4 regions of the Rhodoferax mekongensis genome follow, and region 1 is predicted to be linked to each of the others. Evidence: predicted binding sites of a transcription regulator. Region 1 holds the regulator's gene; each other region holds the start of a gene.
The links. The regulator FNR, encoded in region 1, switches genes on or off when oxygen is low (the NO sensors DNR and NnrR bind a similar motif). The targets are predictions, from matches to a motif close to TTGATNNNNATCAA.
Positions count from the first base shown of each region.

Region 2: the regulator FNR is predicted to act here: its motif matches at 1,089-1,102, upstream of RAN89_RS01030 (TraR/DksA family transcriptional regulator).
Region 3: the regulator FNR is predicted to act here: its motif matches at 1,165-1,178, upstream of RAN89_RS06880 (hemerythrin domain-containing protein).
Region 4: the regulator FNR is predicted to act here: its motif matches at 1,037-1,050, upstream of RAN89_RS16265 (hemerythrin domain-containing protein).

Region 1 covers NZ_CP132507.1:2,162,405-2,164,601, forward strand. The annotation lists gene RAN89_RS10450 (FixH family protein) at 1-205, shown strand, start outside; gene RAN89_RS10455 (hypothetical protein) at 228-464, shown strand; gene fnr (fumarate/nitrate reduction transcriptional regulator Fnr) at 480-1,199, opposite strand; gene hemN (oxygen-independent coproporphyrinogen III oxidase) at 1,396-2,197, shown strand, end outside.
Region 2 covers NZ_CP132507.1:221,639-223,835, reverse strand. The annotation lists gene RAN89_RS01035 (MarC family protein) at 1-591, opposite strand, end outside; gene RAN89_RS01030 (TraR/DksA family transcriptional regulator) at 676-1,035, opposite strand; gene RAN89_RS01025 (DUF2946 family protein) at 1,156-1,533, shown strand; gene RAN89_RS01020 (YcnI family copper-binding membrane protein) at 1,702-2,197, shown strand, end outside.
Region 3 covers NZ_CP132507.1:1,406,337-1,408,533, forward strand. The annotation lists gene RAN89_RS06875 (methyl-accepting chemotaxis protein) at 1-522, shown strand, start outside; gene RAN89_RS06880 (hemerythrin domain-containing protein) at 534-1,112, opposite strand; gene RAN89_RS06885 (DUF748 domain-containing protein) at 1,249-2,197, shown strand, end outside.
Region 4 covers NZ_CP132507.1:3,419,808-3,422,004, reverse strand. The annotation lists gene RAN89_RS16270 (YitT family protein) at 1-466, opposite strand, end outside; gene RAN89_RS16265 (hemerythrin domain-containing protein) at 480-986, opposite strand; gene RAN89_RS16260 (2OG-Fe dioxygenase family protein) at 1,087-1,821, shown strand; gene RAN89_RS16255 (methyl-accepting chemotaxis protein) at 1,897-2,197, shown strand, end outside.

The DNA.
Region 1 (2,197 bases):
CGGTCCGCTCATCGTGGTGGTGGCGAGTTTCCTGACCTTCTACATTGCTGTGCGTGGCATGGACCCCATCGTTGATGAAAACTACTACCAGGCCGGCTTGGACATCAACAAGTCTTTGGCGGCCAAACCTGAGAGCCTGGCCCCGGCCATGCAGGCACGCAACCATGCAGCGACAGGGGTAGTGCCCAACACTGCACCGCGCTAAAGCGGATTTTCAGGAGCGATGTATGCCGACAGGTAAATGGATGGCAGTCGTCTGGCCCGCTTTTCTGGCGGCCGGCGTACTGGAGATCGTGGTGTTTGCATTCATTGACCCACACGATCTGCATTGGCACGATGGCGCGCTACCGCTTTCACGCCAAGGGATTTACACCTTGGCGTTCTTCGTTTTCTGGGGGGTGACGCTGGCCTCCAGCGCCTTGACCGCCTTGCTCAATATGAGCGCTGCCGAGGTCAACGATTAGGAGTTTGAGTCCCGCTCAGTTGCAGACCTTGGGGTTGACAATGTCCTTCAGGGCCTCTGTGTTCAAGATGCGCACATGGCGCTGCTTGACTTCCACAATGCCGTCTTCCACGAATTTGGAGAATGTACGGCTCACGGTCTCAAGCTTCAGACCCAAGTAGCTTCCAATCTCTTCGCGGGTCATCCGCAACACCAACTCGCTTTGCGAGAAGCCGCGGGCATGCAGGCGCTGAACCAGGTTCAGCAGAAACGCAGCCAGTCGCTCTTCGGCTCGCATGCTGCCCAGAAGCAGCATCACGCCGTTTTCACGCACGATTTCGCGGCTCATGATCTTGTGGACATGGCGCTGCAGCGAATTCACTTCCCGCGAGAGCTCTTCAATGCGGTCAAAGGGCATGACGCAAACCTCGGCGTCTTCTAGAGCCACGGCATCGCATGTGTGGTGGTCGTTCACGATGCCATCGAGCCCTACGATCTCACCGGCCATTTGGAAGCCGGTCACCTGGTCGCGGCCGTCTTCAGAAGCAACGCACGTTTTGAAGAAACCGGTGCGGATGGCAAACAGGCTGGTGAATTTTTCTCCGTTGCGGAAGAGGGTTGCTCCGCGTTTGACTTTGCGGCGGCTGGCTACCACATCGTCGATTTTGTCCAGCTCTGCAGCGCTCAACCCCAAGGGCATGCACAGTTCGCGCAGGTTGCAGTTGGAGCAAGCCACTTTGATGGTGTGGGGGTTCAATGCCGCAGTCGCAACCGGAGTGATTGCGATAGAAGCGTGGGCGTCGTGAGACTTGGCGTTAGGCATTGCGTGTTCAAGCATGGTGTTCCCCTGATGCAAGTCAATTATGGTCCCGGTCATCCTGAAACTCCTTGATGTAAATCAAGGAGTTTGGCGGGCGCTTCGGTCACAGTCTGTGCGCTAGCTTGGAGTATTCATGAACGCAGCCATTGCATCCGCACCCATATCAGAACAACTATTGACCCGGTTTGATGTCTCCGGGCCGCGTTACACCTCGTACCCGACGGCGGATCGCTTTGTCGAGGCTTTCAGTGCGGACGATTACACCCAAGCCTTGCAGCAACGCCGGTCCGGGGCTGCTGCGCTGGCCTTGCCCTTGTCTCTCTACGTGCACATCCCATTTTGCGAATCGCTGTGCTACTACTGCGCTTGCAACAAGATTATCACCAAGCACCACGACAAGGCAGCTACGTATTTGCGCTACCTGACCCGGGAAGTGGAGCTGCACACGAAACTGATGGGAACGGGACAGTCCGTCAGCCAGTTGCACTTGGGTGGGGGCAGCCCCACCTTCTTAAGCGACGCTGAACTGCGGGAACTCATGGCGATGCTGCGCCGCAACTTCAGCTTTGCCGCCGGCGGTGAATATTCCATAGAGGTGGATCCCCGCACGGTTGATGCATCGCGCCTGGATACCTTGGCCGAGCTTGGGTTCAACCGACTGAGCTTCGGCGTGCAAGACTTTGACCCCGCAGTGCAGAAGGCCGTGCACCGCGTGCAGCCTGCCGAGCAGGTATTTGCCTTGGTCGACGCGGCACGGGCCCGCGGATTTGAGTCCATTAATGTGGACCTGATTTACGGCTTGCCCCGTCAAAGCCCCGAGTCGTTTGACCGTACCCTGGCACAAGTGAATGCCTTGCGCCCTGACCGCATTGCCCTCTATGCCTATGCGCATCTGCCGGAGCGCTTCAAGCCCCAGCGGCGTATCGCCACAGTGG
Region 2 (2,197 bases), 1.9 Mb from region 1:
CACCTGCTGCACAAAAGTCTTGATGCCGCGCAGCATCATCTCAATGGCCACAGACACCAGCACCAAGCCCATCAACCGCTCGGCAGCGACCACCAGACGGTCGCCGATGATGCGCTGAATCCGCTCTGCCGACACCAGCACGACGGCGCTGACCAGCATGGTGACGCACAGCGCGCCTATCCACTCCATGCGGCGGTCCGGTTGCTGGGATACCAGCAGCAGCACGGTCGCCAGCGCAGAGGGGCCCGCCACCGCTGGAATGGCAAGGGGGACAATCAGCGGTTCGGTCTTGATCTCTGTCTCTGCGGTGGCGGCCGGCGGGAACACCATGCGCAGGGCAATCAAAAACAGGATCACGCCGCCGCCGATCTGCAAGGACAGTTCGCTCAGGTTCATGACCCGCAAAAAGCTCTCGCCCACAAACATGAAGGTGAGGAGCAGCGTGAATGCGATCAGAATTTCCCGCAGGATTACCTTGGGCCGGCGCTCAGGTGCTACATGCTTGAGCGCGTTGGCAAAAATCGGGATGTTGCCGACCGGGTCGGTAATCAGGATCAGCAGGATGGTCGCAGAGGCGAAGGTGTAATTCATCATGGCGCGTAACGCCGGTGTTGGCGGCGTGTTCGGGAGAGAGCGGCAGAGAATACCAGCCCGCTGACCCGGCATGCATGGACCTCAGGCGTCTTCCAGCGCGCTTTGGCAGTCCATGCAGCGCTCAGCGTCCGGGGTGGCGCGCAGCCGGTCTTCAGGGATGGTGGTGCCGCAGGCCACGAAATGGCCGTAAGTGCCGGTCTCCACGCGCTGCAGCGCGGCATCGATGCGACGCAGTTCGGCCGTTTCGTGCTCGTCCAGTGCCAGCTCCAAGTCGCGCTCGGTGTTGGCCTGGGCGGGCGTATCTTCGTGCCCGCTGAAATGCGCCGCCGAGGCCAAAGCCCGGCTGGGTTCGCCTCCGCGCAGTTGGTTCAGGCGGGCGCGCAAGGCATCGCGTTGCTGGAGCAGTTGTTTCTGGTAGCTGTGAAGGTCGGGGTGTGTCATGGTGTTTCCTGTGGTTTGCACCTGTCATGTTCTACCTTCGGGATACAAAAGCTTTGATGCGGGTCAAGTTCCGGGCGATGACCGGGGGCGCGCTCGTCGGCTCGTCCATAATCGCCCTCCATGGCCTCCCTCCAATCCCTGCGCGAAGCACGCTCCATCGTCCGTTGGATGCTGGTGTTGTTTGCTTTGTCCATCGGGGTAGCGGTGGCGGCCCCTGCGGTTAACCCGCAGGCATTGACGCTGATTTGCACGACCGCAGGCAAGGTCACATTCGTCGCCGAATCGGTCGGCGGCAACGCAGACAGCGCACCCTCGGGCATGCAGACCCACGCGCTGGACTGCGTCTTGTGCCTGCCCGCCGGCGCACTGCCGGTGGCTATGGCGGCGCTGCATGCCGGCCCGGCAGCGCGTAGCCCGCAACCGGCAGCGCTGCCCGAGCGTGTTCCGGTCCGCTTCGCCAACGCAGCATCTGCCCGCGGCCCGCCTGCGCAAGTCTGAGCGCCGCTGACAGCGCTTGGCGCTGGCTGTGCGGTCGCGTCAGTTTTTTCTTCTTTTCCGGATTTTGTATTTCTGCTCTGGTGCGCCTGTACGTAGCGGCCGGGCGATTGTTTTGAGGTTGTCATGAATCGTTTTGCTATGCAATTGATAGCTGTTTGCGCAATTTCCATGAGCGCTAGCGCCGCTTTTTCTCATGTAACGCTGGAGGACCAGGCTGCGGCAGCAGGTGCCGGCTATCGGGGGGTACTGCGCGTGGGCCATGGCTGTGCCGGCGCGCCCACCACATCCATCACGGTCACCATCCCTGCGGGATTTAACGGCGCGCAGCCCTTGGTGAAAGCCGGTTGGACGGTGAGCACCAAGGTCGGCAAGCTGGACCAACCCTATGAAATGCACGGCACCAAGTACACCGAAGGCGTGCAGGAAATCACCTGGACTGCTAAGGGCGCTGAGAACGCATTGCCTGACGCATTTGCCGATGAATTCGTGTTCCGCGGCACCACGCCCAAAATGCCCGGTACCCTGTGGTTCAAGGTCGTGCAAGCTTGCGACAAAGGCACTAACGCCTGGGTCGAGATTCCTGCTGCCGGGCAGGATGCCCACAGCCTGAAGTCTCCCGCCGCCCGTTTGGATGTGCTGGACGTTCAGGCCTCCGGCGGTCACG
Region 3 (2,197 bases), 760 kb from region 1:
GACGTGGTCAACGTGATGAGTGCTATCAATAGTTCATCTCAAAAGATCAGTGACATCATCTCGGTGATTGACGGCATAGCGTTTCAAACCAACATACTTGCACTCAACGCTGCGGTAGAGGCTGCACGTGCAGGTGAACAAGGTCGTGGCTTTGCGGTCGTGGCGAGCGAGGTTCGTGTGTTGGCACAAAGGTCAGCGGGCGCCGCCAAAGAGATCAAGGATTTGATTGATGCAAGCGTGCAAAACGTCGAGCAGGGAACGCGCGTGGTGAGCGGCGCTGGCATGACAATGGGAGAAATCCTGTCAAACGCTCAGAAGATCAACGGCTTGCTTAACGAAATTGCTGTCGGCTCGCGAGAGCAGGCAGATGGTGTTACCCAGACCGTTCACGCGATACAACTGCTGGAGCAAAACACGCAACAAAACGCGGCGCTAGTGGAGCAAACAAGTGCGGCAGCTGGTGCACTTAACGAACAGTCAGAAAGTTTGATGCGCGAAATCGCCAACTTTAGGGTGGCCTAACAAGAGCGAGCTCAGCCCACCCCGATAGGCGCAGGTGCCCGCATCACGATGCGGGTGAACAGCCGGTCGTACACCGGATCGCGCTGGCCTTTGGTGGCCAGAGGGTCGCGGTTGGCCTCAAACGCGGCGTCCAGTTCGGCCCAATCCTGGTCGGTGAGGGTGGTCTGGGCAATCGGCAAGATGGCGGTTTCTTCCAGCTGCATATGGGCCAGGTAGGCCTGCACGTAGCGGCGCACTGCGGTGTCAAAAGCGGCGCGGCGGCTCTCGCCGATCAGCTCCCAGCCCAGCAGCAGGTGCTGCAGGTCGCGCACAGATGCTTCGCTGTGCGCGTGGTCTTCTTCGAGCTGGACGATGGCTTCCATGGCCTGCGGGGCCAGCCGCGCCACGCGCGGGAACAGCAGGTTGGACTCTTTGGGGTGGTGCAGCTTTTCGGGGAACTCGTCAATGTAGAAGAGCATGGCGCGCACCACGTCAAAAAAGCCTTCGGGCTCATCGCCCGGGCCGCGGTCCAGCATCATGGTGAGTGACTGCAACATGGCGCGCAACGCGGCGTGCTCGTCTTTGATGATTTGAAGGCTGCTTTGTTTCATGGGGTGCTCCTCAGGCTGGGCGCGAGCTTCCCATGGCGGGGGCTGTGGCAGCTTGATGCAAGTCAACAGGGCGCTGCTTTGCCACAGTGGCTTGGGTACCATCAGGGGGCACGCTACTCCACGAACTTGCTGTCCTATGAATCCACGCGCTCTTGTTTCTTCCCCTTGGTTTCGCCGACTGGCCTGGGGGCTTGGCAGTTTGCTGGCTTTGTGGGCGCTGGCCTGGGCCGCGGTGCCACCGCTGGCCAAAAGCCAGGCGCAAAGCCGCCTGAGCGAGCTGCTGGGCCGGCAAGTGACCATCGGGAGCATTGCGTTTTCGCCCTGGTCGCTGGAGCTCACGGTGCGCGAATTTGCGGTGGCCACCGCGGACGGCAAGGGCGTGCAGGTCTCGCTGGACCGGGTGTATGTGGATGCCGAGGCGCAGTCGCTGTTCCGGCTGGCACCGGTGATTGACGCAGTCACCGTGGATGCGCCCAAGGTGCAGCTTACCCACCTGGGCGCGGGCCGCTACGACATTGACGACATCATCCAGCGCCTGAACAAGCCCGACGACACACCTGCCGGACCTACGCCAAAGTTTGCGGTCTACAACCTCACCCTGAACCAGGGCAGTGTGGACTACACCGACCGCGCCGGCGGCGCTGAGCGTGTGCACACCCTGCGGGACTTGCAGATCAGCCTGCCGTTTTTGAGCAGCTTCGATTCCAAGCGCGATGCGCTGGTGTCGCCCCGACTGGCCTTTGTGCTCAATGGCAGCCATTTCGACTCGGAGGCCGAAGGTACGCCGTTCGCGCAAAGCCGCAAGGGGGATGCGGAGCTCAAGATCAGCCAGCTGGACCTGGCGCCTTATTTGCCTTATCTGCCGGCCAACTTGCCGGTCAAGCCCCAAAGCGCGGTGGTGGATGCGGACATCAAACTGGGCTTTGTGCAGAGCCCGCAAACCGCAGTGACTTTGTCCGGCTCAGTCACCGTGAGCCGCTTGGCTGTGCAAGACACCAAGGGCAAGCCGCTGTTCTCGGCTGACAGCCTGCAGGTGGGCCTGGCAGATGTGCGCCCGCTGGAGCGCAGCGTGAAGCTCTCGGGCA
Region 4 (2,197 bases), 1.3 Mb from region 1:
TGCGCCCGGCACGCCAGCCGCGCTTTTCTTGCAGGTACAGCACCAGCACATTGAACCCACCCAGGCTGGCTTTGTGCCTGAACAAGATCAACATGCCCGTGCCCATGAGCAGGCCGCCAATGATGGCGGTGGCTGCAGGGTGCAGGTATTCAAAGCCCATCCATTGCGGCAACAGGTTGGTGAACACGGCTAGAAGCGCCACCGCCATGAAGGTTTTCACGGTGAATACCCGCCCCATGCGCTGGTAGGCCAGGGCGTAAAACGGCAGGTTGATGGCAAAGAAAATCAGCCCGAAATTCCAGCCAGTGGCGTAGTGCAGCCAGAAGGCCACCCCTGCCGTGCCACCAGTTAGCAAGCCCACCTGCTTGAACATCAAGACCCCCAGCGCCACAAAAATGGTGCCAGTGAGCAGGGCTTGCAGGTCTTCGGAAGGACGGTGGCGCAGGGCAGGAGAGGATTCGGGCATCAGGCGAGTGTATTCAGGCGGTGACTGTGTCCGAGCAGGTGACGCCGCCGCAGCCATGAATCTCCGTTTGCGGCAAACGGTCCGGTTGGGCGAGCGCTCCGGTAGCCGGGTCGTAACCTGCCGAACGCAAGTGCAATGCCAGGGACGCATCCATGCTTTGCGCATGCTGGGGAAACCAGATGCCCAGTTCGTCGGCCATCTGCCGCACCACAGCCAGGTCGCCGCCGTGGCCGCGGGCTTCCCCCTCGCGCAGCACCTGTAGCACCACTTTGTGCTGGGTGGCATGGCAGTTGCCGGCCGCGAAACCGGTGGCGCGCATCCATTGGTCTTCGCGGTCGAAATGCTCCTGGGTGTGGGTGATCAACTCCGACCACAGGGGCATGAGCATGTCGTCCTCCGCCAGCACCACGCGCTCCAGCAGGGCCACAAACTCCTGGTGCACCTCGTCCATCACGGGCATGTCGAGCACCAGAGCGTCGCTCCAGGCAAGGGTGGCGGGGGCATTGAGGGTTTCGGTCATCGTTTTCTCCTTGATCCGGCCCAGCTTAGGGGCAGACGGTTTCGGGCGTATTGACCCACATCAGGCATCGAAAGAAGAGTGCGGTTGATAATCCGGCGCTATGACCATTTCCCTCCAGCCCCCTCTGATTGCCCGCCCAGCCGACCTGGGCGCCACGCTGTTCCGTCAGGGCTACGCGGTCGTCGGGGCGTCCCAAGTGGCAGGGCTGTCCGGCGTGCCGTTGGACACCATGTTGGGCTGGTGCGACGGGTGGAATGACCTGCCGCCGGACAACTATTTGAAAGATGGTGGCCGCTACCGCCGCCGTCGCCATTCCTGTTTCGTTATTCAAGAGAGCGGTGTTTCCCAGGTCGCACATCGTCCCCATTGGCAACCGCTGGAGTACAACGCGCTGCACGGTGGCATGCAGCGTCACTTTGAGCCCATGGACAGGCGCGTGACCTCGCAAGCGGGCTGGCAGCAACTCCTGGCGTGGCTGGGCCGGGTGGCCGATGATTTGAAGGGGCAGCACACTTGGTACACCGAGGCGCATCAGTTCCGTATTGATACGACAGACGGTATAGGTCGACCCACGCCGGAGGGCGCCCACCGGGATGGCGTTGACTTGGTGGCGGTTTTTCTGGTGGCACGCAAAGGGCTCAAGGGCGGCGAAACCCGGGTTTTTGAAGCGGACGGGCCCAACGGGCAGCGCTTCACTTTAAGCGAACCGTGGTCCCTGCTACTTTTGGATGATGCGCGGGTTATTCATGAATCCACGCCCATCCAGCCCTTGGAAAACGGAGCCTATCGAGACACTTTGGTGTTGACTTTGCGTTCGGGCGGCTTTCAGGAGTAAAGTAAAGGGCCAAGCCGCTTTTCAACTTGAACGAAGCAAACACCATAGTTTGCAGGTTCACCAGGGAAGGTCACCATGAAGCTTTTGGACAATGTGAGCGTTCGCGGACGCTTGTTTTTCTCGCATGGCATTTTGATTTTTGCCACTGCTTTTATTCTCGCCTTCAATTACACCAACTCACGCAGTACCGGGGAAAGCGTGGTCGCAGTAGTCGAGCAGGATTACGGGAAGTTCGAACTGGCTGCAGCCATTGACAGTGCAACCAAGCACAATGCCCGCAACACGGTGGAACTCTTCATGGTGGAGCCTGACCGTCAAGCCCAGATCCGAGAGCGAATCGGAGGGACTAAGAAAATCATTGACGGACTGTTTGCCG